4 regions of the Bradyrhizobium sp. DN3 genome follow, and region 2 is predicted to be linked to each of the others. Evidence: predicted binding sites of a transcription regulator. Region 2 holds the regulator's gene; each other region holds the start of a gene.
What was found. Region 2 encodes LexA, which represses DNA repair genes until DNA is damaged. Its sites were predicted from a motif close to TGTTCNNNNTGTGTTCNG; they were not measured.
Positions count from the first base shown of each region.

Region 1: a site for LexA is predicted at 3,294-3,311, ahead of AAE027_RS00675 (ImuA family protein). Genes of this name have one in related genera too.
Region 3: a site for LexA is predicted at 5,296-5,313, ahead of AAE027_RS25775 (ribonuclease T2 family protein). Genes of this name have one in related genera too.
Region 4: a site for LexA is predicted at 2,483-2,500, ahead of parE (DNA topoisomerase IV subunit B). Genes of this name have one in related genera too.

Region 1 is NZ_JAULLN010000001.1:144,987-152,144, reverse strand. It holds gene AAE027_RS00685 (inorganic phosphate transporter) at 89-1,717, opposite strand; gene AAE027_RS00680 (UdgX family uracil-DNA binding protein) at 1,816-3,210, opposite strand; gene AAE027_RS00675 (ImuA family protein) at 3,376-4,164, shown strand; gene AAE027_RS00670 (Y-family DNA polymerase) at 4,061-5,653, shown strand; gene AAE027_RS00665 (error-prone DNA polymerase) at 5,650-7,158, shown strand, end outside.
Region 2 is NZ_JAULLN010000030.1:50,701-57,858, reverse strand. It holds gene AAE027_RS32890 (ComEC/Rec2 family competence protein) at 501-2,780, shown strand; gene AAE027_RS32885 (hypothetical protein) at 2,920-3,354, opposite strand; gene lexA (transcriptional repressor LexA) at 3,933-4,634, opposite strand; gene AAE027_RS32875 (molybdopterin molybdotransferase MoeA) at 4,811-6,022, opposite strand; gene AAE027_RS32870 (hypothetical protein) at 6,245-6,451, opposite strand; gene AAE027_RS32865 (HAD family hydrolase) at 6,607-7,158, opposite strand, start outside.
Region 3 is NZ_JAULLN010000019.1:3,330-10,487, forward strand. It holds gene AAE027_RS25735 (hypothetical protein) at 1-282, opposite strand, end outside; gene AAE027_RS25740 (MarR family winged helix-turn-helix transcriptional regulator) at 250-792, shown strand; gene AAE027_RS25745 (response regulator) at 789-1,520, shown strand; gene AAE027_RS25750 (ATP-binding protein) at 1,541-2,929, shown strand; gene AAE027_RS25755 (hypothetical protein) at 3,015-3,632, shown strand; gene AAE027_RS25760 (DUF3617 domain-containing protein) at 3,739-4,269, opposite strand; gene AAE027_RS25765 (hypothetical protein) at 4,315-4,608, opposite strand; gene AAE027_RS25770 (hypothetical protein) at 4,793-5,254, shown strand; gene AAE027_RS25775 (ribonuclease T2 family protein) at 5,360-6,064, shown strand; gene AAE027_RS25780 (23S rRNA (adenine(2030)-N(6))-methyltransferase RlmJ) at 6,222-7,082, shown strand.
Region 4 is NZ_JAULLN010000003.1:377,756-384,913, forward strand. It holds gene argC (N-acetyl-gamma-glutamyl-phosphate reductase) at 1-807, opposite strand, end outside; gene AAE027_RS07155 (FMN-binding negative transcriptional regulator) at 804-1,469, opposite strand; gene AAE027_RS07160 (DedA family protein) at 1,697-2,227, opposite strand; gene parE (DNA topoisomerase IV subunit B) at 2,501-4,549, shown strand; gene AAE027_RS07170 (outer membrane protein) at 5,003-5,779, shown strand; gene AAE027_RS07175 (hypothetical protein) at 6,086-6,271, shown strand; gene AAE027_RS07180 (SDR family NAD(P)-dependent oxidoreductase) at 6,293-7,063, shown strand.

The sequences.
Region 1 (7,158 bases), on a different contig from region 2:
GCGAGTCCGTCTCTCACCGTGATCGCGGAAGCAGCCCCTCACCCCAACCCTCTCCCCGTAAGAACGGGGAGAGGGAGCGGACAGGTACTCAGAACATCCGCGAGAAGATCACGTAGAGCGTGGCCGACAGCATGATCGCGCAGGGCAGGGTCAGCACCCAGGCCATCAGCAGGTTGCGGATCGTCGACCATTGCAGGCCCGAACCGTTCGCCGCCATGGTACCGGCGACGCCGGACGACAGCACGTGGGTGGTCGAGACCGGCAGGCCGAACACGTCGGCGGCACCGATCGTGGCGGCAGCCACGAGCTCGGCCGAGGCGCCCTGCGCGTAGGTGAGATGGCTCTTGCCGATCTTCTCGCCCACGGTGATGACGATGCGCTTCCAGCCGATCATGGTGCCGAGGCCGAGCGCGATGGCGACCGCGATCTTCACCCAGTTCGGGATGAACTTCGTGGCGGCATCGAGCGAGCCCTTGTAGGTGTTGAGCACCGCGATCTCATCCTTGTTGAGATCGTTCGCCTTGTCCTTCATCAGGAAGCGGATCGCTTCCGAGGTCAGGTACATGTCATTGCGGGTGTTGCCGACGGCTTCGGCGGGTACCTTGCTCAGCGTGCCGTATCGGGCAACCTGATCGCCAACGTCCTTCACCAGCACGGCGAGCGAGGGATAGGTACCGTCGTTGAGCTCGTGCAGGGCGATGTACTGCGTCACCGCCGGACGAGGATCGCCGATAATGCTGTGGCCGGCGCCTTTGGCCGAGATCACCTTGGAGGCGGCCTCGGAGGTCTTCTGGAACTGGGCGACCTGGGATTCCGGCAGCGCGCGGTTGAGGGCGTAAGCCGTCGGCACGGTGCCGATCAGGATCAGCATGATCAGGCCCATGCCCTTTTGGCCGTCGTTCGAGCCGTGGGCGAAGCTGACGCCGGTGCAGGTTGCGATCAGCAGGCCGCGGATCCACAGCGGCGGCGCCTTGTTGCCTTCGGGCGCGGCATAAAGCGCCGGGTTGCGCACGACGAACTTGAGCAGCAGCAACAGCACGGCGGCGCAGATGAATCCGAACAGCGGCGACAACAGCAGCGCGTAGCCGATCTCGGTCGCCTTGCTCCAATCCACGCCCGAGGTGCCGTCGCGGCCGCGCATGACGGCGTTGGCGACGCCGACGCCGATGATCGAGCCGATCAGCGTGTGCGAGGAGGAGGCCGGCAGGCCGAAGAACCAGGTGCCGAGATTCCACAGGATCGCGGCGATCAGGAGCGCGAACACCATGGCGAAGCCGGCGCTGGAGCCGACCTGGAGGATCAGCTCGACCGGCAGCAGCGAGACGATGCCGAACGCGACCGCGCCGGAGGACAAGAGCACGCCGAGGAAGTTGAAGAAGCCCGACCACATCACCGCGACTTCGGCCGGCAGCGAATGGGTGTAGATCACGGTCGCCACCGCATTGGCGGTATCGTGGAAGCCGTTGACGAATTCGAAGCCGAGCGCGATCAGGAGCGCGACGAACAGGAGGATGTAGGGCAGGTAGGTCGTCACCCGCGTGCCGGTCGCGTTGATGTCGACATAGATGCTGTAGGCGACGAACAGCAGGCCGGCGGCGAGGATGCCGAAGAACAGGATCAACGTCAGCGGATTGAAGCCCTTGTCGAGATTTGGCCGCGAGGCCGGCTGGACGGGCGCGGGATCTGTTACCGCGCGGTCGAATGCAACATCGGTCATGTCTGGACGCCCCTTAACTTTCAAGTAAGGGTATTGTCCGCGATGGATTTGAAGGCCGGATGACAACTAAGGCGTGAAGGCCGCTTTTGCTGCCAGTATTAGGCAGCCCGTGCAGCCTTCTTCTGCAAGCCGGCCGCGATCTTCAAATCGTCGACAAAGCGCTGATATTCCAGCACCTTGGTTTCCGGATCGGGCAGCCGCAGCAGATAAGACGGATGCACCGTCACCAAAGCCTTGCGCCCGTCGGGTAGTTCGATCAGCCGGCCTCGGTTTTTGCCGATTGGGGTGATCTTGCCGAACACGCTTTGCGCGGCGGTGGCGCCCATCGCCACGATGAGATCGGGCTGGATTGCCGAAACTTCCCGCTCATACCATTGCCGGCACGCCCGGATCTCCGGCGTATTCGGCTTCTGGTGCAGGCGGACCTTTCCGCGTGGCACGAATTTGAAGTGTTTGACCGCGTTGGTGACATAGACCTTCTTGCGATCGACGCCGGCCTCCTCCAGCGCGCGGTCGAGCATCTGGCCGGCCGGGCCGACGAAGGGATGGCCGGCAAGGTCTTCCTTGTCGCCCGGCTGCTCGCCGACCAGCATGATGTTGGCGGACTTCGGGCCTTCGCCGAACACGGTCTGGGTTGCGTCCTTGTAGAGATGGCAGGCGCGGCAATGCGCGGCCTCCTTACGGAGCGCGTCGAGATCATCGGCAGCTAGCTTGCGTTTCATCGGAGCCTCCGGCCGCGGGGTGATCCACCCGCCGGTCCAGCGTTCGGCATCGGCGAGCAGCGGTTCAAGTATCGAGGCTTTCGACAGGTTCCTGTGACTCTTCTTCGGCGCTTCCGGCGTGATCGGGTGGTCTGGAAAGTGGCGGCGCCAGGTTTCCTCCAACCGGTTGGGGGCGGGCATCTCCGTCTGGCTGATGCCCGGGGTGAATGAGATCGCGTGGCCGTCCCAATGGGCGCAAATGTCGGGCGTGAGGATCGACCAGGGCATGTCGGCGTAGCGGCGCGCGAAGAAGGGGGCGGTGAATTCGACGATGTGATGCTCCGGCACGAACCAGGCCGCGTAATGTGCGTTGTGCTCGCGTCCGATTTCGCGGAAGCGAATGACATCGCGCATCCGCTGCATGTCGCGATGCACGCTGACGGCCATCGCTGTCGCCTGCGCGACGTCCGGATCGGCTCTGGTCTCGAGCAGATCGTGGTCGGTCCGCAACCGCCACAGCAGGCGATAGAGCAGTGCAAAGCGTTCACCGTCGCGGTGCAGGGCCGCGATGCGGGCGAGTTCGATGAAATTGGCCGGCACGCTGAAGGTGCCGTCGGTTTCGATCGGCGGAATGCCTGGCGCTTCGCATAGACCGGCCGGCGCCGCCTCTTTCGCGCGGCCCTGCACGCTCCAGGTCACGTCGGCCGGCGCGATCTGATGCAGTGCGAGCGCGCGGGCGGTTTTGCGCCAGCTCTCGAAATCGGTCTGGCTGTCGAGAGTGATGAGGTACATGGCACTTGAATCCTCTTGATTCTGCTCATGAATCCGACTGAGCGCCAATTCGATTGACTCGCGGGGCGCTGTTAGCTTTATATTAGAACATATCATGAACAAATGAGCCAGCCGTTGGTTCTTCTTTTGAGGACCACGGCATCAATCTCTGAAGGAGCGGCGAGCATGAGCGGCGCACGCATCAGCGCGCTTGCGACCTTGCGCAGCCAAATCGAGCGCATCGAGACAGCGGAGGTCGTGCATCATCGCGATCGCGTCGCGCTCGGCCACAGCGAGGCTGACAGCGCGCTGAAGGGCGGGCTCGCGCGCGCGGCGATCCACGAGGTGTTTTGTGAGGGCCGGCAGGGGACAGCCGCGACGGGCTTCGTCATGGGGCTTGCGGGCCGCGTGACGGCACGCAAACCGCTATTGTGGGTGCGGCAGGATTTTTCGGAGCTCGAAACCGGCGCGCTGTCGATGAGCGGGCTTGCCGAACTCGGCCTCGACCCGCGCCGCGTGGTGATGGTGCGCGCCGCCGATGTCGAGAGCGCACTGCGCACCTCGGCCGACGCGCTCGCTTGCGATGCGCTGGGGGCCGTGGTGCTCGAGCTCTGGGGCGAGATCAGGCAGTTCGATCTCGTGGCGAGCCGCAAGCTGACGCTGGCCGCGCAATCTTCCGGCGTCACCGGGCTCTTGCTGCGCATGGCCGCGCAACCGATGCCCTCGACCGCGGAAACACGATGGATGCTGCGCGCGGCGCATTCACCGCCGGGCCCGGTGTGGAGTGCCTGGGGGGCGCCGCGCTTCGATGCCGAGCTCTTGCGCAATCGTCATGGCCCATGTGGCCGGTGGATCATGGAATGGAAATGTGATGAGTGCCAGTTCAGTGAGCCGTCGACGTGTCCTCAGCCTGTGGCTGCCGCGCCTGCCAATCGACCGGATTCAGCGGTTCTTTGGCAACGTCGGACTGCATAAGAGCAATGATCCAAGCATCGTCGTCATCAAGGACAACAATGCGCTGGTGATCCATGCGCTGGACGAGGCAGCCGAGCGCCTCGGCCTGTATATCGGTCAGCCGCTGGCGAATGCGCGGGCGATGTGCCCGGACTTACGTGTGTTCGACGCCGATGTCGTGGCCGATGCGAAGACGCTCAGCGATGTCGCGGACTGGTGCGACCGCTTCACGCCGCTGGTGGCGCTCGATCCGCCGCACGGGCTGTTCCTCGACATCACCGGCTGCGCGCATCTGTTTGGCGGTGAAGCCGCGTTGTTGCGGACGTTGGTCCGCGCATTGGCCCGGCAGGGGTTTGCCGTCAGCGCGGCGATCGCCGGCACCTCGGTCTGCGCGCGCACGCTGACGCGGCAGGCCACGGGCACCATCGTGGCCGATGGCGAGGAGGCGGAGGCGATCAGCCGGTTGCCGATATCCGCGCTCGGCGCAGGCGAGATCATCACCAACGGCCTGCGCCGCGCGGGGCTGAAGACCATCGGCGATGTCGCCGCGCGCACGCCGAGCGAGATCACGGCGCGGTTCGGCGCACGGTTCTCCACGCTGCTGGCACATGCACTGGGGCAGGGCGATGCGCCGATCAACCCGCGCAAGCCGCTGCCCGACTACATCGTGGAAAAGCGCTTTGCCGAGCCGATCGCGACCGACACCATGATCGCGATGACGCTGTCGCGGCTCGCCGACACGTTGATCGCGTCCATGGAGAAGCAAGGCAAGGGCGCGCGGCGCCTGGAGGCTGCCTTCTTCCGCACCGACGGCGTGGTGCGCGCGATCACGGTCGAGACCGGACGTCCGGTGACGCGAAGCGCGGTCATTGACCGCCTGTTTCGCGAGCGCCTCGACGCACTCGCCGATCCGCTCGATCCCGGCTTCGGCTTCGACATGGTGCGGCTGTCGGCGAGCCGCACCGAGATCGTGGTGCAGGAGCAGCGCGATCTCGACGCTCATGTCCACGACAATGACGAGCTCGCCGCGCTGATCGACCGCATTGCCGCGCGCATCGGCGGCAAGCGGGTCGTCGTGCACCTGCCGCAGGATACCCATATCCCTGAATGCGCGGTGCTGGCCGCGCCGGCGCAGCATCATCTCGCCGCTGCCATGCAGGCCGAATGGCCGGCACGTGCCGAGAGCGAGCCGCCGCTGCGCCCCTTGCGGCTGTTCGACAAGCCGGAGCCGATCAAGGTGCCGTTCGCGACCGTGCCAGACGGTCCGCCACATCAGTTCACCTGGCGCCGTGCGCTACATGCGGTGGTGCGGGTGGAGGGACCCGAGCGCATCGCCATGGAATGGTGGCGGCAGGACGGCAAGCAGCTCACGCGGGATTATTTCCGTATCGAGGATGCCGAAGGCCTGCGCTTCTGGATCTTTCGCGACGGTCTTTATGAGGGGGAGTGCTTCGATCACGACGGCAAGCCCGTTCCTCCCAGCTGGTATGTGCACGGTCTCTTCGCATGAACACGCCTGCCTATGCCGAGATTGGCATCACCACCAATTTTTCCTTCCTGCGCGGCGGCTCGGATCCGCGCGCCTATGTGCATCAGGCCAGCATCCTCGGCATCCCCGCGATCGGCATCGCCGATCACAACACGCTGGCCGGCGTGGTGCGCGCCTACAAGGAGCTCGACAATGCCGAGGTGCTGCACAAGCCGAAACTCCTGATCGGCGCGCGCATCGTCTTCGTCGACGGCACGCCGGATATTCTGGTCTATCCGCGCGACCGCGCGGCCTATGGCCGGCTGTGCCAGCTTCTCACCAAAGGTAAGCGCGGCGACGACATCACGCGGATCGAGAAGGGGGAATGCCGTCTCACCTTCGCCGATCTCCTTGAGTTTTCGGAAGGTCAGCTCCTGGTCCTGACGCTGCCGCATCGTTTCGAACCCGCGCAGGCGCTGGATGTTCTTGCGAAACTTAGGGACAGCCGCGCCGAGGGCGTGTGGCTGGCGGCGAGCCTGATCTATCGTGGCGACGACCGGCGCCGGCTGGCGCGGCTCGATGATCTCGCGGCAGAAGCACGAGTGCCGCTGCTCGCGACCAACGAGGTGCTCTATCATCATCCGGCGCGCCGTCCCTTGCAGGACGTGCTGACCTGCATCCGGGAAAAGACCACGATCGAGTCGGTCGGACGGAAGCTGGAAGCCAATGCCGAGCGGTTCTTGAAGGCGCCCAGGGAGATGTCGCGGCTGTTCCGCGATTTCCCCGAGGCGATCACGGAGACCATGCGCTTTGCAGACGCAATCGACTTCTCGCTCGATCAGCTCAAATACCAATATCCGGACGAGCCGGTGCCACCGGGCAAGACCGCGCAAGGGCATCTGGAGGACCTGACCTGGGCGGGTGTCGACAAATATTTCGGCGGCAAGATCGACGACAAGTTGCGCGCGACCCTGAACAAGGAGCTCGCGCTGATCGCCGAGCTGAAATACGCGCATTATTTCCTCACCGTGCACGACATCGTGCGCTACGCGCGCAGCCAGAATATCCTGTGCCAGGGGCGGGGATCGGCGGCGAACTCGGCCGTGTGTTACGTGCTCGGCATCACCTCGGTCGATCCGACCAAGGTCGATCTGTTGTTCGAGCGCTTCATCTCCAAGGAGCGACTGGAGCCGCCTGACATCGACGTCGATTTCGAGCATTCGCGGCGCGAGGAGGTGATGCAATATGTCTATCGCCGCTACGGCCGCCACCGCGCCGCGATCATCGCTACCGTCATCCATTACCGCCCGCGCAGCGCCATCCGCGACGTCGGCAAGGCGCTGGGCCTGACCGAGGACGTCACTGCCGCGCTCGCCGATACCGTCTGGGGAAGCTGGGGCAAGGGCCTCAACGACATGCAGGTCAGGCAGGCCGGGCTCGATCCCAACAATCCCATGATCAACCTCGCGGTCGAGCTCGCAACCGAGCTGATCGAATTCCCGCGCCACCTCTCCCAGCATGTCGGCGGCTATGTGCTGACGCAGGAC
Region 2 (7,158 bases):
TATGGTTTCAAGACGTCTCCTCGCTTGTTTCAGCGATCGATCTTCTCGCGGGGAGAGCGTGATGCGCGGCGTCGCAGGCGCCAATTCAAAGAGTTGCGTCGGCAACGTCTGACTTCAGGCGCACTTTCGCGCCACCTGAGAAGAGCTCCGGCGGCCTTAGAACCGCGAGCCACCACTGCCTTGCCCGTCCTGTCGGGGAGGCGGGGAACCGTAGTGTAATCCCACCTCGGGCCGGCAACTTATGAGACTTTCGGCTCAATCGATCTGTCGCGGGGCGTTTGCCAACGAGATCGCAAGGGCTCGAATACTTCGCGACTTCTGGTCAAAGACGTCTCAGGCGTTGCGAGCAATCCAGAAGAGATGCCAAGGCGGCGGTCGCCGTGACGATGGAAGGGGAAATGTAGGGCGCTTCGCAGCCTGTTCCTGATCCGTACCGCTATTCGCACAGCCGCACGTTCCGGTAGCCTCCGCAGCCGTCGCGTAGCGTAAGGTGCAGGGAAATGGCGGAGCCGGGCCGGCCGGTGCGCTCCCAGGGAGTCGCAGGAACGTGGCCCGTTGGCCGCGTCACACCGGCTGGCGGCGTTGTGCCGGCGGGCTTTGGTGCGTGGCCCGCGATCGTCGAGACGCTGCGCGAATGGGCGCGCGCTGAGGCCGGCGCCGGGCGGCTGTTGCCCTGGGTGCCCGTCGCCTTCGGCACCGGCATCGCGCTCTATTTCGCTGCCGATCACGAGCCCGTGCTGTGGGTCGTTGCCGCGACGGCGGCCGCGCTCATGCTCGGCGCTGTCCTGCTGCGGCGGAGCCGGCTGTTCGCGCCCGCGATCATGATCGCGGCGGTGGCGGCGGGTTTTGCCATGGCGACGTGGAAGACGGCGCGCATCGCCCATACCGTGCTGGCCAAGCCGCTCTATTCGGTGTCGCTGTCGGGCTTCGTCGAGACCCGCGACATCCGCGAGCGCACCGATCGCTTCGTGCTGCGCGTTACCGCGATGGAGGCGCAGCGCAGCGACGTCAGGCTGGAGCGCGTGCGCCTGTCGGTGCGCAAGGGGACGGCGCCGGAGGTCGGCAGCTTCGTGCAGCTGAAGGCGCGCTTGATGCCGCCGATCTCTCCCGTGCGCCCGGGCAGCTACGATTTCTCCCGCGACATGTTCTTCCAGGGCATCGGCGCCTCCGGTTTCGTGATGGGCGCGATTACGGCTTCAGTGCCGCCGGATGGCGGTGGCCTGCGGCTGCGCTACGCGGCCTTCATGCAGGGCCTGCGCGATGCGATCGACGCGCGCATCCGTGCGACGCTCGAGGGCGACAACCGTGCGATCGCGACCGCGCTGCTCACCGGACGGCGCGATGCGATCACCACGCCCGTCAACGACGCCATGTTCATCTCGGGGCTCGGCCATGTGCTGTCGATCTCCGGCTATCACATGGCGGTTGTCGCCGGTGTCGTGTTCTTCGCAGTGCGTGCGCTGCTGGCACTGGTCCCGGGGCTGGCGGCGGGCTTTGCCATCAAGAAATGGTCGGCAGCTGCAGCGCTGGTGGCGGCCGCGTTCTATTTGCTGCTGTCAGGCGCGGAGGTCGCAACGCAAAGATCGTTTTTCATGACGGCGGTGGTGCTGATCGCGGTCATGGTCGATCGCCGCGCCATCACCTTCCGCACGCTGGCCGTGGCCGCGCTGATCGTGCTCGCGGTCGCACCGGAAGCGCTGGTGCATCCGAGCTTCCAGATGTCGTTTGCGGCAACGCTCGGGCTGGTGGCGCTGGTGCAGATCGGCATGCCGAACCTGTTTGCTTCGCCCGATCATTCGGCGACCGCGCGCATCGCCCTGTGGGGCGGCCGCGAGATCGCGATGCTGTTCCTGGCCTCGCTGATCGCGGGGCTTGCGACCACGCCCTACGCCGCCTTCCACTTCCACCGCGTCACGCCGTACGGCGTGCTCGCCAATCTTGGCGCGATGCCGGTGGTTTCGGCGCTGGTGATGCCGGCGGGCCTGCTGGGATTGCTCGCGGCTCCCTTCGGGCTCGACGGCGTGTTCTGGTGGCTAATGGGGATCGGGATCGACTGGATGGTCGCGGTATCGCGCTGGGTGGCGGCACTCCCGGGCGCAGTCGGCCGCATCCCCGCCTTCGGCATCGCGCCGCTGATCGCGGCAAGCCTCGGGATCATCGTGATGGGCCTGTTGCGCACACCCTTGCGCTGGTCTGGTGCGCTGATGTTGTTGGCTTCCATTGCCTGGGGGCTGTCGGTGCGGCAGCCCGACATCCTGATTGCCGGAGACGGCGCGAGCGTCGCGGTGCGGGGCAGGGACGGGCACTTGCATGTGATCCGGGCGAGCAAGGACGGCTTTCTGCTTAGGGAGTGGTTAGCTGCCGACGCCGATCCGCGCGACGCCGGGAGTAGCTCGCTGGCCGATGGCGTGTCGTGTGACGAGGCGGGCTGCGTGACGCCGCTCGCCGACGGGAGGCTGGTTGCGCTTTCTTTGCGCAGCGACGCGCTGGCTGATGATTGCAGCCGCGCCGCGCTGGTGGTGACGCGGCGGCCCGCGCCGCCGGATTGTGCGGCGATGGTGGTCGATCGGCAGCGTCTCACCAGCCAAGGCGCGCTGGCGTTGACGCAGCGTGGTGACGGTTTTGCAGTTCAAGCTGTGAGAGCGAGAGGCTCAAGCCGCCTTTGGCTCCCGGCCGGCGCCGGCGAGGGTGATTTCGACGGGAGCCTCGCGCCGAAGGCGGCTACGGCCCGCAACCGGGACGCGACTCCGGCGGAGACCGACTTGCAGGCCGACGATTAAGGCCAGACGATTAAGAACAAATGCGAGGAGTTGGTCCGGGTCCAACCGGACTTCCGCAGAACATAAATCATACCATCTCGCCGGCCTCGGCCGGCGATGGCATTTTCAATCCTGGCCCGACCTGGTGGCCAGGGACGGCTCAGCCGATCGGCAGACGCGTGATCGTCGGCCGGCTGTCGGCATCGATCTGCGGCTTGTGCTCGCGCTCGCCGACCGGCTGCGTCACCGGCAGTTGCAGCACGGTTGCGCGCTGGCCTTCGACGAGCTGCGTCACCAGCACGTATTTGCCGTCGGGGAATTCGATCGCGTCATGATGGCGATCGGGAACGTGCGGATCGATCTTGCCGAACTTGCCGACGCGGGAGTTGATCGTGCGCGTCCAGATCCAACGATTGTCGTAACGGACGTTGTCGGCGAAGGCGAGCTCCGTTCCCGGCAGCAGGCAGACGGCCACGGTCGGGTCGGCCGCGGAAGCAAAACCGCGCGTCGAGGTGCCGCGGAACGTTGTCGACACGATCGTCTCGCCGACTTCGGCGGGGCGCGATGCAACGGCATGCAGACTGTAGTCACACATCGGGTGCTCCTATTCGAAGATAGCAACCCGCGCCTCTTTCGGAGGCGCAAGCCTCTATCAGAGTGGAAGCACGTAACGTTCTGCTTGGTTGTGGGCGAATCTGCGGCTGGCGTCAGCAGGATGCGATCACATTATCTTTCCCGAATCCGATAGGAACAAAGTTCGCTTTAGTGCATTTAGCGGATGCGAGCGTCAGCGGCCTGCGGGCGCCGACCATCCGGGATATGGCCAACTCGGCTGTGGCTGTCGCGCGACGGCATTTCGGGCGCTACGGAATTGCTCGGTCGTTGTTGCGTGCGCCGACTTGCGGGGATGGTGCTGCGATTGTGCTGCGAATGCTTGCGCTGCCGATGCAGCGATCAGCATACTGGCGAACGCGCTCAAAACGATCCTGCGCATCGTTGTCTCCTCGATCTCTTGAGCCGCAAAGCGATGAGTGCTTCGGGCAGCATGTCGAGGACATAGCGCTGGGAGAGGGGCCAGATAATCTGCCCAAGATCAGAAAGACTATCCAGCTGGAGCGGACAATCCGTCCGCTCCAATCGAAATCATTGGTATCGAACGACCGCTGGGTCGTCTCAGTACTTGCGGTACAGTCCGATCAGCTTGCCCTGAATCTTCACCCGGTTCGGCGGCAGGATGCGCACCTCGTAGGCCGCGTTGGCGGGTTCGAGCGCGATCGAGGCGCCGCGGCGGCGGAAGCGCTTGAGCGTCGCTTCCTCGTCGTCGATCAGCGCCACCACGATGTCGCCTGTATCGGCGCTCTCGTTGCGCTGGATCAGCGCCATGTCGCCGTCGAGGATGCCGGCCTCGACCATCGAATCGCCGCGCACTTCGAGCGCATAGTGTTCGCCCGAGCCGAGCATGTCGGGCGGCACGCTGATGGTGTGACTGCGGGTCTGCAACGCTTCGATCGGCGTACCGGCTGCGATGCGACCCATCACGGGCACCGCAACGGGACGCTCGCCCTCGTCGGCGGGCGGACTGGAGCTCGCGCGCACCTTGCCGAGATTGCCCTCGATGACGCTTGGCGTGAAGCCGCGGCGGTTGCCGGCGGCGGCCTGGAGCTCAGGCAGCTTGATCACCTCGATGGCGCGAGCGCGGTTGGGCAGGCGGCGGATGAAGCCGCGCTCCTCGAGCGCGGTGATCAGGCGATGGATGCCCGATTTCGAGCGCAGGTCGAGCGCATCCTTCATCTCGTCGAAGGAGGGCGGCACGCCGCTTTCCTTCAGACGCTCGCTGATGAACCGCAGAAGCTCGTATTGTTTGCGCGTTAACATCTCGACCAAAGTCCCCCGGTTGATGTCGTTCGATTCCGAGACGCTGAATTGGAGCGGCGAACCGCTACATCCTCGAAACAAATCATGAACGGACACTATATGTTCGATATGTGTTCCGCAACTGCTTAATTTTGCGTGAACACGGCAAAGTTCGCGGAACACGTGTGGTGGTGCGCTCAGACGGGCAGGCGCAACACCTCGCAAGGCGAGCCGGCTCCGGCCTTCGGCGCGAACGGTGCGCGCACGAGAAGTGCCTGTGCCGCAGCGAGATTCGCAAGCAGCGAGGAATCCTGGTGATTGACGGGAATGGCCACCAGCGTGCCGTCGTCGCGCTGTTCCAGACGTGCGCGAAGATAATCCGCGCGCATATCGTTTGCGCCCACATCGCGGCCGAGCACTGCGCGCTCATGGCGGTGATGAATCACGGATCGGCCCGACAAGGCGCGAATCAGCGGCACCATGAACAGGAAGGCGCACACATAGGACGACACGGGATTACCCGGCAGGCCGATCACGCGCATCGCACCGAGCCGCCCATGCATCATTGGCTTGCCCGGGCGCATCGCAATCTTCCAGAACGCCATCGAGACACCTTCGTCCCTCAGCGCCTGCTGGACCAGATCGTGGTCGCCGACCGATGCACCGCCGGTCGTGACCAGGATGTCGGCGCCGCTCTCGCGGGCGCGGCGGATGCCGGCGGTGGTGGCCTCCAGCGTGTCGGCGGCAATGCCGAGGTCGATGGTGTCGGCCCCCTCGCTGCGGGCGAGCGCGTGCAGGGCATAGCCGTTGGAATAGACGATCTGGCCGCGGCCGGGCGTGGTGCCCGGCATCACCAGTTCGTCGCCGGTGGCGAGGATCGCGACCTTCGGGCGGCGGCAGATGGCAAGCTGGGGGTGGTTCATGGCGGCGGCGAGCGCGAGGTCGCGCTCGGTGAGGCGGGTTCCCTTGCGCAGGAGCACGGCGCCTTCGGAGAAGTCGACGCCTGCGGGGCGGATGTGCCGACCGGGAATCGCGGCTTCCTTGATCGTGATGCGCTTGCCGTCCGCGACCGTATCCTCCTGGATCACGACCGCGTCGGCACCGTTGGGAACGACGCCGCCCGTGAAGATCCGCACGGCTTCGCCGGCGCCGACCGTTCCCACGAACGGACGACCCGCCGCCACCTCGCCAATCACCGTCAGCTGGGAATCGATTGCCCCCGCGCCGGCCGCGCGCACGGCATAACCGTCCATCGCGGACATTGCTTCCGGCGGCTGCGTGCGCAGCGCCGCCACGTCGCGGGCGAGCACACGGTGGAAGGCCGCGTCGAGAGCGACCATTTCCTCGGCCAGAGGCTCCGCGCCGGCAAGCACGGCGGCAAGCGCATCGGAAACCGGCATGAGAGCCACGGCGAAAACTCCTGCTCGCGGACGAATTAGCAGGAAGCCTTCTAGCCGAGCGCGAGCGCAGAGGCAAAAGAGCGGCCGAGAGCGACGATCATCCCGACGACGCATTCGCAGGCAACGAAGGCGACGTCAGGCCCGGCGCGACATGATCTCCAGGACGAGGCAGATTGGTACCAGAGTGGCCATGGCTAGGACGAGAATGACCAGAGCCACGGCCAGCATCGATCAACTCTGCGTCTGTTCGCCCGAACTGACGCCAGGCGTCACGTCCGGAGCTTTGGGGCCCTGATCCTTATCCGGCAGCGGATCGGCCTGTGATTTCAGGTCGGCGGCCTTGCTGATGAGCTTGGCGGAGAGGCGCGAATCCGAGGTGGTTCTGGCGAATTCGAGCAGCAGAGAAGCTTGCTTTGTGAGGTAGGCTTTGCCCAGCACGAGAATAGTCCGATGTAGAAGTCCCAACGGATTCATAGAGTCCGGAGGAAGTATTTCTGTTCCCGGAACTTTGTACAAAAATGCACAGAGTGATTTGGTTCCGCATCCCAAGCGGATTTGGTCCCGGGAGCCCGACCGGGTCCGGCCGTCGGCAGTCAAATTCCCAATGCTCGCAAGGCGTTGCCGACATCGTCGGGCGAGGTGACATGCACCGCCGTCAATCCGCGCGCCCGCGCCCCTTCGACGTTCTCGGCAAGGTCGTCGAAGAACACGATTCGGCTGGCCGGCACGCCGATCGCCCTCACGACATGGTCGAACGCCTCCGCATCCGGTTTGCGCAGGCCGATGCTGGACGACAAATAGAGCTCGCGGAAATGCCCGAGCACGTCCGCATATTCCTTCGAGAAATAGTCGACATGCGGCCGGTTGGTGTTGGAGAAGACATAGAGCGGCATCTGCTTGGCAGCGCGCGGCAAGAGCTCGGCGATATCGGGCATCTCGCCGGCGAAGATCGCGTTCCATCCCTCCAGAAACTGCGCATCGGAAATGCCGATCCCGAGCGATGAACGCAGCGATTGGAAATAGTCCTCGTCGCTGATCTTGCCGACCTCGTGCAGCCGGTAGGCCTCGTCACGCACATAGCGCGCGACGATGGCCTCGGGCTGGCAGCCGGCATGTCCCGCCCAGCAGGCGATCGCCTTGGAGAA
Region 3 (7,158 bases), on a different contig from region 2:
ACCACCGCCAGCCTTGTTACGGCCGGTTTCCCGTGGCCAGCATGTCGCCGAGGACATGCTTTTGCCGAAGGCGGAAGTCCAGTATGTTTTGCCGAAATGCCGCTCGACAATCGCACGGTAGATCTGATCGCCCGTCGTCGCCTGTCCGGCTCTTTCCGCCGTTCCTGCTTCGACGCTGCCCGTCGCGAAACGATCTAAAATTTCGTGCGGGTCGATCGTTTTGTAACATTGAACCCAAGATACGTCAATATGCCTGACATAAATTTCGTAAATCCCTCTCAAGATGCCGCCGAGCCTCGGCCGGCCGCAGGGGATGGAGGCAATTTGCGCTGGGATATCATCGAGCTGCTGTTCTTCGCCTATCGCGATTTCGTGGGCGATCCCGACCAGGAGCTGGAAGCCTTCGGCTTCGGCCGGGCCCATCACCGGGTCATGCACTTTGTCTATCGCTATCCCGGCCTCAAGGTCGCCGATCTCCTCGACGTCCTGCGCATCACAAAACAGTCGCTCGGCCGTGTGCTCAAGCAGCTTCTCGACGAGGGCTACATCGTGCAGAAGACCGGCGACAATGACCGTCGCCAGCGCCTGCTCTACGCGACGCCGAAGGGCGAAGCGCTGGTGCAGAAGCTTGCCGGGCTCCAGACCACGCGGATCACCAAGGCGCTCGCCGAGATGGGTCCGCAGGATGCCGAGACCGTCAAGCGCTTCCTGCGCGCGATGATCGATCGCGATGATCCGGACAAGGTGCTCGAGACGATCTTCGCTTCCGTCAACCAAGACGCCAAGGAGTGACCGTGCCGCTCGCTGCCACGCTCGCCCGCCCACCGGTGCAACCCGCCGACGATGCCCCGCATCTGCTGCTGGTCGATGACGACCGCCGCATCCGCGATCTGCTCTCGCGCTTCCTCGCCAGCGAAGGCTACCGCGTTTCGACCGCCGCCAGCGCCAGCGATGCGCGCGCCAAGCTCACCGGTCTGCATTTCGATCTGTTGATCCTCGACGTCATGATGCCCGGCGAGACCGGGTTCGAGCTCGCCCGTTTCATCCGCACCTCGTCCTCGGTGCCGATCGTGATGCTGACGGCGCGGCACGAGGCAGAAGCGCGCATCGAGGGCCTGCAAATCGGCGCCGATGACTATGTCGCAAAACCGTTCGAGCCGCGCGAGCTCGCGCTGCGCATCAACAACATCCTCAAGCGCACCGCGCCGCCGCAGCAGGCCGCGGCGGTGGAGAAGATCGCCTTCGGCCCCTATGTCTACCATCTCGATCGCGGCGAGCTGCGCCAGGGCGATGAGGTCATTCACCTCACCGACCGCGAGCGCGAGATGCTGCGCATCCTCTCGGAGACGCCGGGCGAGACCGTGCCGCGCAGCGCGCTCACCGGCAATGGCAGCGTCAACGAGCGCGCCGTCGACGTGCAGATCAACCGCCTCAGGCGCAAGATCGAGACCGATCCCGCCAATCCACTGTTCCTCCAGGCGGTACGCGGCATCGGCTACCGGCTGGTGGCCTCGCCTTAAATCGCAGTGAAGCGCGACCGATGAGCACGATCGATACCGGCCTGACGCTTCTGAAGAGCGCCGCCGGCCGCGTCTCCGCCGCCAATGGCTGGATGGGCAACGCGTTCAAGGGCTGGATGCCGACCGGCCTCTACGCTCGCGCGCTGCTGATCATGATCGTGCCGATGGTGATCCTGCAATCGGTCGTCGCCTTCGTGTTCATGGAGCGGCACTGGAACACGGTGACGCGCCGCCTGTCGGCCGCAGTGGTGCAGGACATCGCCGCGCTGATCGACGTCTACAAGGGCTATCCGCAGGACAAAGATCGCGACCAGATCCGCCGCATCGCCCAGCAGCGGCTGGGCCTCGTCGTCGATTTCCTGCCCGCCGGCGACATGCCGCCGCCGGGACCGAAGCCGTTCTTCTCGCTGCTCGACCAGACGCTGTCGGTGCAGCTCGGCCGCCAGATCGGGCGTTCGTTCTGGATCGACACCGTCGGCCGCTCCAACCTCGTCGAGATCCGCATCCAGCTCGACGATGCCGTGATGCGCGTGTTCGCACAGCGCAGCGCCGCCTATGCATCGAACTCGGAGATATTCCTGTTCTGGATGGTCGGTACGTCCTCGATCCTGCTGATCGTCGCCGTGCTGTTCCTGCGCAACCAGATCAAGCCGATCCTGCGGCTCGCCGATGCCGCCGAAAGCTTTGGCAAGGGCCGCGAGGCGCCGAACTTCAGACCGCGCGGCGCGCGCGAGGTGCGGCGCGCCTCCGTCGCCTTCCTCGAGATGAAATCGCGCATCGAGCGCACGATGGAGCAGCGCACCGCGATGCTCGCCGGCGTCAGCCACGACCTGCGCACCATCCTGACCCGCTTCAAGCTCGAGCTGGCGCTGATCGGCGACAGTCCCGAGCTCGAGGGCATGCGCAAGGACGTCGACGAGATGTCGATGATGCTGGAGGATTACCTGGCCTTTGCCCGCGGCGATTCCGGCGAGCAGTCGCAGCCAACCGACATGGCCCAGGCCCTGGAAGAATTGCGCAGCGACGCCGAACGGCACGGCCATACCGCGACCGTGGCGTTCCACGGCCTGCCGGTGGTGACGGTGAAGCCGGCCTCGTTCAAGCGCTGCCTCGCCAACCTCGTCACCAACGCCGCGCGCTACGGCAAGGCCATTGCCATCACCGGCCAGCGCGATCACCGTTATCTCACCGTCACTGTCGACGACGACGGCCCCGGCATTCCCGCGCATTTGCGCGAAGAGGTGTTCAAGCCGTTCCTGCGGCTGGACAACGCCCGCAATCAGGACGAAGGCGGTACCGGTCTTGGTCTTGCGATCGCCCGCGACATCGCCCGCTCCCATGGCGGCGACATCACGCTCGGCGACAGCCCGATGGGTGGATTGCGGGCGAGCGTGCGGATTCCGGTGTAGCGGGGGATTCGCAGGATGAGTTTTGCTTCGTTCTGCCTATCCTACGTCTTCCGGTAAGCATGTCTTCTCCCGAGCAGGTGTGTTGATGAAAGAGTTGAGACGCGCATTGCTGGACGCGGTCGGTGTCCGCGTTGGCGAGCTTGGATACAAATATAAGCCGAAGCAACAGGCATATTGGTGCCCATTCTCCCAAGGAAGATCGAGCCTACACTTGGCGTTCATTGATCACCGCGATGACTTTGATATCGTTGCCGATGTTGCGGTCAGGTTTGATAAACTTGAAATTATGATCAATGCGAACAACGCAATGCTCAGCAAGTCGGAAAAGCTTCAAACATACTCTTTGGGCGCAGAACTCGGAAACATCTCGGGACAGGATCAGATGCGCTGGAATGTGACATCGTCCGCGGACGTTGAGCCAGTGGCAGATCGTCTTGTTGCAGCACTCAAGGAAATTGGCATTCCGTATCTCGACAGGGCGTCGACCCTGGAAGGCGCCTATGAACTACTGAGTAGCGCGGCCCTGCACAGCCCAATCCACCTTTCTCGCGCAAAGCACATCGTGGGGCTGGCCAAGCTTCTTGGCCGAACGGATGAGCTGTCAGCGAGAGCGAGGGAAAGCGTTGAGCTGCTCGAAGGCACGAAGGATGCTGGCTTGCAAGACTTCAAACGATTCGTTGCGAGCCTCGACGCCGAAGTATGACTTTGCCGAAGGGCTAGAAGCCAGCAGGATAGAGCGCAACCCTATACCCACAGCGACGAGTTGGTCCCGGATTTCGCTGCAAGCGTAATCCGGGCTACGATCTCGCCTACTTCGGCAGCAGCGCCTTCAGCTTATCGACATCGCGCACGTTCATCTTGAAGCCGCCGGGCATCACGATATCGCCGGGCTTCTGGTCCGGCTTGCAGGCTCCGAGCCATTTGGCTTGCAGCGTCATGGTGCTATCGCGACCGGCCGCGCCGGCGACGCCGCCTTGCGCGTGCGAGGTGGTCTTCACGGTGTAGGCTGAATTGAAATCGCCTGTGATCTCGGCATGCGAGGACGTGCTGACGCCGGCGACGCTGCATTCGGAATCGCTGACATAGCCGGTCGCCGTTTTCTTAATCTCCTGCTTGGCGCAGATCTGCTTTGCCATCGGGGAGACGTTGTTGCTCATCTCCTTATCGACGGTCTCGTCGGTGCAGTGCTGCATCGTCATCTCGGGCACGGGCGAGCCAGTCGTGACCAGCTTCATTTCCCATAGCCCGGCCTTGCGCATCGGCAGATCGTCGGCGCCGGCTGCGCCTGCCGACAGCACGAGACAAGCGACCGAGCCGAGCAAAGCGAGTTTGCGCGTCATGTGGAAGACTCCCGGCTTGAGAGCTTTGGGCGTTACGACAACGCCTCAGTAGAGCGTGCGGATCGGCCGCTCGGCGGCGCCATAGGGCACCCAGCGGCAGGAGAACGAGATGTAGCCGCCCTCATAGGCCTGCACCGCGAGGAATTTGACGACCTTGCCGTAGCGCGCGCAATGATCGACCGCGACCTGTCGCGCATCGGCCTGGGTCGCCATCGAATAGGCGATGATGCCGCCGGTGTCGTTGCCCTTGAACGGCGGCACTGGAAGGATATCGGCGCGCGCCGACTGGCTCGCCATCATACCCAAGGCAAGAAGGCCCGCGGCCGCAATGATTCGCATTCCCGTCACTCCAATTGGCTGGCCCCAGTTTACGGTGCCGGACTGGAAGTGAAAAGAACGGAAGACCTGCCGGCTGCGACGATATGGTCAACTCCTGGCGAAGTGTTGCCGCGCTGCACTTGACCTCTCCCGGCCTTCGCGGCACCGTCCGACCTTCGCAAGACTTTAGCTGTCCGGATTGACCATGCGCGCCCCCTCCCTGAAATCGCTCCGCTTTGCCGCCGTGCTCGGCCTCATGTTCGGGGCGCTGTCGCTCGGTGAGGCCAGGGCCGCCAATCCGCTGGAGCTGAATTTCTGGCTCAGCGGACCGCGCTACGACGGCGCCGTCGCCGATTGCGACAAGGCGCTGCCGACGATCGCCAACCAGTTCTGGGAAAAAGAAAGCTCGTTCTGGAATTCCTCGCTGAAAATCACCGGCTTCTCCGCCGTTCGCGAAATCGCGTTCCGCCCCTGGCAGTCCGACAACATCCCGCGCCGCTATTGCACCGGTGATGCCCTGCTCAATGACGGCAAGGTGCGCAAGGTGCATTTCTCGATCATCGAGGATGGCGGCTTCGCCGGCTACGGCAATGGCGTCGAATGGTGCGTCGTCGGTGTCGACCGCAACTGGGCCTATAATCCGGCCTGCCGCGCCGCAAAGCCCTGATTCGGGTCGAACTGGCGGCTGAATGGCGGTCGCCTGAATTTTGTTCTTGAAATGTTCTTATCGCCTGCTAGGCTTCCTTGCACAGTCTAGTTGAGGGGCGTCGCCATGTTTCATTCCAGATTGCATTCGTTCTCCCGCCTGGTGATCTCGCTGACCCTTTCCCTGATCCTTGCCGCGGGGCTGGCCTCGTTCGCCGGTGACGCAAAGGCCCAGGACAAGCGGCAGAACGCGCCAGGCGAGTTCGATTTCTACGTGCTGTCGCTGTCATGGTCGCCCTCCTTCTGCGAGGAAGCGGCCGAGCGCGGCGGCCGCTCACAGATGCAGTGCAGCGGACGCCCCTATGCCTTCGTGGTGCATGGGCTGTGGCCGCAATATGAAAGCGGCTTCCCCGAATATTGCCAGCGGCCGGCACCGCGGCTGAACCGCAGCATCGTCTCCTCGATGCTCGACCTGATGCCGGCGCCGGGCCTGATCTTCAACGAATGGGACAAGCACGGCACCTGCTCCGGGCTCGAGGGCCGCAGCTATTTCGAGACGATCCGCAAGGCGCGCGCCGCGATCAAGATCCCGGCCGAATATCTCGATCTGTCGCAGGCCAAGACCGTGGCGCCGGCGGAGATCGAGGACGCGTTCATCAAGGCCAACCCCGGCCTCAGCGATGCCGCCATCTCGGTCACCTGCAACCGGACCCGGCTCTCCGAGGTCCGCATCTGCCTCAGCAAGGACCTGCAATTCCGCGCCTGCGACGAGATCGAACGCCGCGCCTGCCGCCGCGACCAGGTGACGATGCCGCCGATCAGGGGTGGATAGTTCCGGTCATTGCGAGGAGCCCGCGACAAAATTGTGAAGCAATTTTGCGCTGGCGACGAAGCAATCCAGACTGCCTCCGGAGTTAGATTCTGGATTGCTTCGCTGCGCTCACAATGACAAGGGGTTGGGATCGCGCGAGACAACATAGTCCGATCCCATGAACTACCGCCACGCCTTCCACGCCGGTAACTTCGCCGATGTCATCAAGCACATCGTGCTGGCGCGCATCCTCACTTATTTGCAGGACAAGCCGGCGGCGTTCCGCGTCATCGACACCCATGCCGGCGCCGGTCTCTACGACCTCGGCAGCGACGAGGCACGCCGCGGCGGCGAGTGGCTGACCGGCATTGCACGGCTGATGCAGGCGCGCCTGTCGAACGAGACCGCGGCGCTGACCAAGCCCTATCTCGACATCGTCCGCGCCTTCAATCCGAAGGGAGAGCTCAAGGCCTATCCGGGCTCGCCGCTGATCGCGCGCGGCCTGCTCAGGCCGCAGGACCGCCTCGTCGCCTGCGAGCTCGAGCCGAAGGCATGCAAGGCGCTGATCGACGTGCTGCGCCGCGACGAACAGGCGCGCGTGGTCGATCTCGACGGCTGGATGGCACTGCCGGCCTTCGTGCCACCGAAGGAGCGCCGCGGCCTCGTGCTGATCGACCCGCCGTTCGAGGCCAAGGACGAATTCGAGCGGCTCGGCGAGGCCTTCGCGACGGCTTTCGCGAAATGGCCGACCGGTATCTACGTAATCTGGTATCCGGCCAAGAACCGGCGCGCCACGGACACACTGGCTCAAATGGTGGCTCGGCTCGCAGCCGCAGCAAAGCCGCCCGGAAAATGCCTGCGCCTCGAATTCAGTGTGGCGCCGCAGCTCGATGGTGCCGCCCTCACCTCCGCCGGTCTTCTGATCGTCAACCCGCCCTACACGCTGCACGGCGAGCTCAAGACGATCCTGCCGGAGCTCGAAATGCCGCTCGGCCAGGGCGGCGCTGCCAGATTCCGATTGGAGCTGCCGAGGCCGTAACACTCCGGCATTCTTGGGAAAAATATGCAGGAGCGGTAGTCAATCTGCGAAGAACCGTATTATGCTGTTGCCGTGA
Region 4 (7,158 bases), on a different contig from region 2:
CTTGGTCGCCTCGTTCTGGAGCGGCATCACCTTGACGTATTTCGAGCCGGTGTAGCGCTTGGCGAGCGCGGCCTGGAGATCGGATCCGCTGGGCTTGCCCGGCAGCGTGTCGAGCTGGAGCGGTATCGAGACCAGCATGCCCTGACGGTAATTGCCAACCGAGGGAATGAAGATCGGCCGCCGCGTCAGGTTCGAGTAGAGCTGCATCTCAGGCAGATGCTTGTGCTCGAAGCCGAGACCGTAGAGCTCGAAGGACGGCGCGCTGCCGTCTTCGAAGCTCGCGATCATCGACTTGCCGCCGCCGGAATAGCCGCTCACCGCATTGACGGTGACGGGATAATCCTGCGGCAGCAGGCCGGCATCGACGATCGGCCGCAATAGCGCGATCGCGCCGGTCGGATAGCAGCCGGGATTGGAGACCTTTTTCGCGGCCTTGATCTTGCCGGCCTGATCCGGCGTCAGCTCGGGAAAGCCATAGGCCCAATCCGGCGCGACCCGGTAGGCCGTCGAGGCGTCCAGCACCTTCGGTGCAGAAGTGCCCATGCTGTCGACGAGAGCGACCGTCTCCCTGGCGGCATCGTCGGGCAGGCAGAGGATGACGAGATCCACCTCCTCCATCAGCGCCTTCTTGGCCGCGGGGTCCTTGCGCTTGTCGTCGGCGATGGTCTTCACCGCGACGTCGCCCTGGAGCTTCAGCCGCTCATTGATGCCGAGCCCGGTGGTGCCGGAGCCGCCGTCGACGAAGACGGTTGCGGGCTTCTTCGCCGCGCTGGTGGTCGGGGCTTTGGTGGTGTCAGCGAGGCTCATGGCGCGCTCCCTTCGAGCATGTTCGTATCGTTTGCAAAAGCTTGCGGCCGGGCCTGCCGCATCAAATGTGCGATCTGCTTCGCATCGGCATCGCCGGCGCCAAGCGCATTGGCGATCGCCGTATAGTCGGCGTCCGATTTGTGCTGGTTCAGCTTGAAGCTGCCTTCGACCTCCTCAACCGTCATCACCAGACCCACGATCGCCTTCTTCATTGTCTCGAGCCGGCCCGCCGTCATCTTGCCTGATGTCCACGGCTTTTTCGGCAGCAGCCGAGTCTCGAACTTGTCGCTGAGCGTGTCGATCTGCACCGCCAGTTCGTCGTCCGCTAGCAGCCGCACCGGCCCGCTCAGATGCACCGACTGGTAGAGCCAGGTCGGCACCTGATCGGGCGAGACGTACCAATCCGGCGATACATAGGCATCGGGGCCATTGACCGCGAGCAACCAGGACGTATCACCGCCCGCAAGCTTTAGCAGCGGATTGTGACGGGCGACATGAAGGGCGGCCTGCGGCGTGCCGTCAGCGGCGTAGGTCAGATAGAACGGCAAGGGGGACGCGACCGGCTTGTGGCCGTCGAAGGCGCACATGGTGCCGAAGCCGCGCTCCTCGGCGAATTTCAGGCTCGCGGCGCGGTCCTGCTTGAAAAAGGGTGGCGTGTACATCGTGGTCTCCTGCTGGGCCTCCTTTGGGGAGCCGCCGGATCAGATCGCGCTGACAGGAGAGAAAATGCCGCGGACCGGATCCAGCGGCAAAGACGATGATCTCAAACGCGATCGACCGCCCAAACCGCTAAAGAGCGGCGGCGGCGACGGGCGAACAGGATGGTCGCGGCGTTGATCATGGCGCGCGGCTATAAGGCCAGATCCGGTTCCCGTCAAGGTTCACGGTCTCAGAGGAGACGCCAGATCCATTCCATCAGCTTCGCGATCACGTCGCCGAACAGCAGCAGTGCCGCGGACCAGACCAGTGCCGAGACGAAATTGGCGATCTGGAAGCTCCAATAAGGCATCTCGAAGATGCCGGCTGCGAGCGGCACCGAGGCGCGCAAGGGGCCGAAAAAGCGGCCGATGAAGATGCTGGGCACGCCCCAGCTCCGCACGAAGACCTCGCCCTTGGGCAGGAGTTCCGGATAGCGCGAGAGTGGCCACATCTGGGCGACGCTCTCCTTGTAACGGTAGCCGAACCAGTAGGAGACCCAGTCACCCAGTGCCGCGCCAAGGCCGCCGGCGATCCAGACCGGAAAGAAGCTGATGCCGCTCACCCCGATCAGCGCACCAATCCCCACCAGCGCGCCCCAGGCCGGAACCAGCAGCGAGATGAAGGCAAGCGACTCCCCGAAGGCGAGCAGGAACACGATCGGCGCCGCCCAAGCCTGGTGAGCGCGCACGAAGTCGGCAAGGGCGTGCGCAAACTGCTCCATTCCAGATTAGCCTTCCGCCCTGTCTCAAGGTGCTGCTCGATGAAAAGGACTGGTAAGCCAAGGGCTTGTGTGACATCAAGTCACAAAGCCCGGTTAGGGATGGGTCCGGACGTCAAATTGCCGGGACTTGGCGGGTCTGCGGCGTAAAATCGCCGAGATTGGCAACCAACCACACGGCCCGACAGGCCCAGCTGTAACCTTTCCGAGTCAGAAGTGGCATAGTCGGCCTAACCGATTCGCCGCTCCTGCGGCCCTCAAAACGTATCAAGAAATATGTCCAAGCAGTTGAAAACCAAAGCGAAAGACGATCTGTTCGGCGCCGACGGGCCAAAGTCGCGTGCGTCCGCCGCCAAGACGGCCTCGCGCGGCAGCGGCGGGGAAGCCGACTACACGGCGGCCGACATCGAGGTGCTTGAAGGCCTGGAACCGGTGCGGCGCCGACCCGGCATGTATATCGGCGGCACCGATGAGAAGGCGCTGCATCACCTCTTCGCCGAAGTCATCGACAACTCCATGGACGAGGCGCTGGCTGGGCACGCGACCTTCATCGAGGTCGATCTGAGCGCGGACGGGTTCCTCACCGTGACCGACAACGGACGCGGCATCCCGATCGATCCGCATCCGAAATTCCCGAAGAAGTCGGCTCTCGAAGTCATTATGTGCACGCTGCATTCGGGCGGCAAGTTCGACTCCAAGGTCTACGAGACCTCGGGCGGTCTGCACGGCGTCGGCATCTCCGTGGTGAACGCCCTCTCCTCGCGCCTCGAGGTCGAGGTCGCGCGCAGCCAGAAGCTCTACCGCATGACGTTCGAGCGCGGGCATCCCAAGGGCAAGCTCGAGGATCTCGGCAAGATCAACAACCGCCGCGGCACGCGCGTGCGCTTCAAGCCCGATACCGACATTTTCGGCGCCAAGGCCTCGTTCAAGCCGCAGCGCCTGTTCAAGATGACACGCTCGAAGGCGTATCTGTTCGGCGGCGTCGAAATCCGCTGGAACTGCGCGCCCGAGCTACTCAAGGGCGTCGAGGACGTGCCGGCGGAGGCGACGTTCCACTTCCCCGGTGGTCTCAAGGATTATCTCGCCGCGGCGATCCACGCCGACACGCTGGTGCATCCCGACATCTTCTCCGGAAAATCCGGCCGCAACGGTGCCCATGGCGCCTGCGAGTGGGCGGTGGCGTGGACCGCCGATGCCGACGGTTTTCTCTCCTCCTACACCAACACCGTGCCGACGCCCGATGGCGGCACGCATGAATCGGGTTTGCGCAGCGCGCTGCTGCGCGGCCTGAAGGATCACGCCGAGCGCGTCGGTCAGGGCAAGCGCGCCGCGTCCGTCACCTCCGAAGACGTGATGGTCGGCGCCGCCGTGATGCTCTCGGTGTTCGTGCGCGAGCCGGAATTCCAGGGCCAGACCAAGGACCGCCTCGCCACGGCAGAAGCGCAGCGCATCGTCGAACAGGCGATGAAGGATCCATTCGACCATTGGCTGTCCGGCAATCCGAACATGGCCAACAGGCTGCTCGACTTCGTGATCGACCGCGCCGAGGAGCGGTTGCGCCGGCGTCAGGAAAAGGAGACTGCGCGCAAGACTGCAGGCAAGAAGCTGCGTCTGCCTGGCAAGCTCGCCGACTGCACCGATGCCGGCACCGAAGGCTCCGAGCTCTTCATCGTCGAGGGCGACTCGGCCGGCGGTAGCGCCAAGCAGGCGCGCGATCGCAAGACCCAGGCCGTGCTGCCATTGCGCGGCAAGATCCTCAACGTCGCCTCCGCCGGCAAGGACAAGCTGACGGCGAATGCCCAGCTCTCCGATCTCGTGCAGGCGATCGGCTGCGGCCAGCTCTTGCATTATCGCGAAGAGGATTTGCGCTACCAGCGCATCATCATCATGACCGACGCCGACGTCGACGGCGCGCATATCGCTTCGCTGCTGATCACTTTCTTCTACCGGCAGATGCCGCGGCTGATCGACGAAGGGCACCTCTTCCTCGCGGTGCCGCCGCTCTACAAGCTGACCCACGGCACCAAATCGGTCTATGCCCGCGACGACAAGCACAAGGAAGAGCTGATCAAGAGCGCGTTCAACGCCAACGCCAAGGTCGAGGTGAACCGCTTCAAAGGCCTCGGCGAGATGATGCCGGCGCAGCTCAAGGAAACCACCATGGATCCGGGCAAGCGGACGCTGCTCAAGGTGGTGCTGCTTGCCGACGATCGCGACACCACGGCGGATTCGGTGGAACGCCTGATGGGCACCAAGGCCGAGGCGCGCTTCGCGTTCATCTCGGACAAGGCCGAGTTTGCCAGCGAGGAACTGCTGGACGTCTGACCCGCCAGCCTCACGCTGCCGCGTCCCATCAAGAGCCCCGGTTTGACCGCCGGGGCTCTTTCGTTTGTGAGGACGACACTGCCTCCCCGACAACCTTGCCGGTGGTTCGCCAGGACGCGGTTGATTCCCACCCTTCGCGCTGCGACTCGGCCAACGACTCACGGGAACCAAAGCTGAGGCAGGATTGCCTCCATTCCGGACGAAGCCGATTTCGTTAACGAGAGGTTGCCAGACTCCAAGTTTACACCACTGGCATCCAACCCATTGATAGAATGTAGTTATTTTATGAAATGGTCCTCTCAAAGCAGATCTCTGCCGATCGGCGTTTTCCGGCGAGTGTGCCTGCCCAGCAACAGCATTTCGGCCGGAAACGTCTATAGTCCGGGTATCAGATCACACGAACTTACAGCGCGCTCGCGCCGGCTACGACAGACCAAGGTTGGGGATTTTAACATGAAGAAGACTTTGCTCGCTCTGACCGCGGTTGCGGCAATGACCGGTTCGGCCTCGGCCGCTGACCTTGCTGCCCGTCCCTACGTGAAGGCTCCGGTGCCCGCGCCGGTCGCCAACTGGACCGGCTTCTACATCTTCGGTGGCGCCGGCGGCGGCGTCTGGGATGCGGACTCCCACACCAACTTCGTTGGCGTTCCCGTGACGATCGATCAGCGTGTCGGCGGCGATGGCTGGTTTGGAACGGTCGGTGCCGGCTACGACTGGCAGTTCTCCGGTACCTGGGTGGCTGGCGTGTTCGCCGATGGTCAGTTCGGCAGCCTGCGCGGCAGCATCAACGATGAGTTTGCTGCGCTGACCGGCCGCATCAAGATGCAGGACGCTTGGGCTGCGGGTGTTCGCCTCGGCTATCTGGTTGCTCCGAATGTTCTCTCCTACGTCAATGGCGGTTACACTGGATCGCACTGGTCGGGCGCTGGCTTGACGAATCTCGCCGGGACGGCTTCGGGCTTCCACACCGACTCGTTCAACCGCAATGGCTGGTTCGTCGGCGGTGGCGTCGAGAACAATCTGAACATTTTCGGCATCACGGCGCCGGGCTGGTTCATGAAGACCGAATATCGTGCTGCCTACTACGATCGTAAGGACATTGCCGTCCGCACCGACGTCGGCAACCTCGTGACCACCGACTCCATCAGCTTCAAGCCCTTGGTGCAGACCATCAGCACCTCGCTGGTCTACCGCTTCAACTGGACCGGTCCGGTCGTCGCGAAGTACTGATCTGATCTTATATTCAGACGTCAAAGCCCCGGCATCGTCCGGGGCTTTTTCGTTGTGGGCCTGTCAACGGCCGACGCACGCCTCAGTGAGGTGTATGCATCGACGAGGCCGCGCTTCCACCGCCGCCGATCGGCATCCCTGATCGCCTCGGCTTCAGTGCTTGTCCAGGGGCATAGTCTCGTCCCCGCGCGCCGCGCACTGCCATTGTATCCGAACCGAAGCTACGGTTAGTGTGCGCGCAAGCTTTCGCGGCGGCGATCCTTCATCGCCGTGTCGCGACAGAAGCGGACCGATGGGGAGGAATGCATGCGCAGATTTCTGCTGATCGCAGGCCTGTTTGCGACTGCCGTCGGGCTGCTCTGGATCGGACAGGGCACGGGCACGCTTGCCTGGCCCCGATCGAGCTTCATGGTCAACCAGCTGCAATGGGCCGGCTATGGCGCAGCCATGGCCGGCTTCGGGCTGGTGCTGATCTGGCAAAGCAACCAATAGAAGAAACCAGGGAATAAAAGCATGACATCCAGCCGGTTCGATCTTCGCGGCAAGGTCGCTGTCGTAACAGGAGGCAATGGCGGCATCGGGCTCGGCATGGCCCGCGGCCTTGCCGACGCCGGCGCCGACATCGCCGTGATCGGACGCAACGAAACCAAGTCCGCCGCCGCCGTGGCCGATCTCAGGCAGCGCGGCGTAAAGGCAATCGCCATCACCACCGACGTGACTGACAAGGCCGCCGTCGCGGCCATGGTCGACCGCGTCATCAGGGAGCTCGGCCGCATCGACATCCTCATCAACAATGCCGGCATGAGCATCCGCAAGCCCCCGCACGAGCTCGAGCTCGACGAGTGGAACAAGGTGATCGACACCAACCTCACCAGCGCCTTCGTGTGCTCGAAGCTGGCCTATCCGGCGCTGAAGGCGTCCGGCAACGGCAAGGTGATCAACATCGGCTCGATGATGTCGATCTTCGGTGCGAGCTTCGCCACCGCCTATGCGGCGAGCAAGGGCGGCATCGTGCAGTACACGCGCGCCTGCGCCAACGCCTGGGCGCCCGACAACATCCAGGTCAACGCCATCTTGCCGGGCTGGATCGACACCGACCTCACCCGCGGCGCGCGGCAGCAAGTCTCGGGGCTGCACGAGCGCGTGCTCGCGCGCACGCCCGCGGGGCGTTGGGGTGACATCGACGACTTCGCCGGCATCGCCGTATTCCTCGCCTCGCCCGCGTCGAACTTCGTCACGGGAACCGCGATCCCCGTCGACGGCGGCTTCTCGGTGATGGCCTGACGCCAGGCCTGCACCACAACACTGCACGCAAAAAGAAGCCCCGGTGGAAGCCGGGGCTTTTGAAATTTTGGCAGTGCTCTTTTTTGATCGTTGGT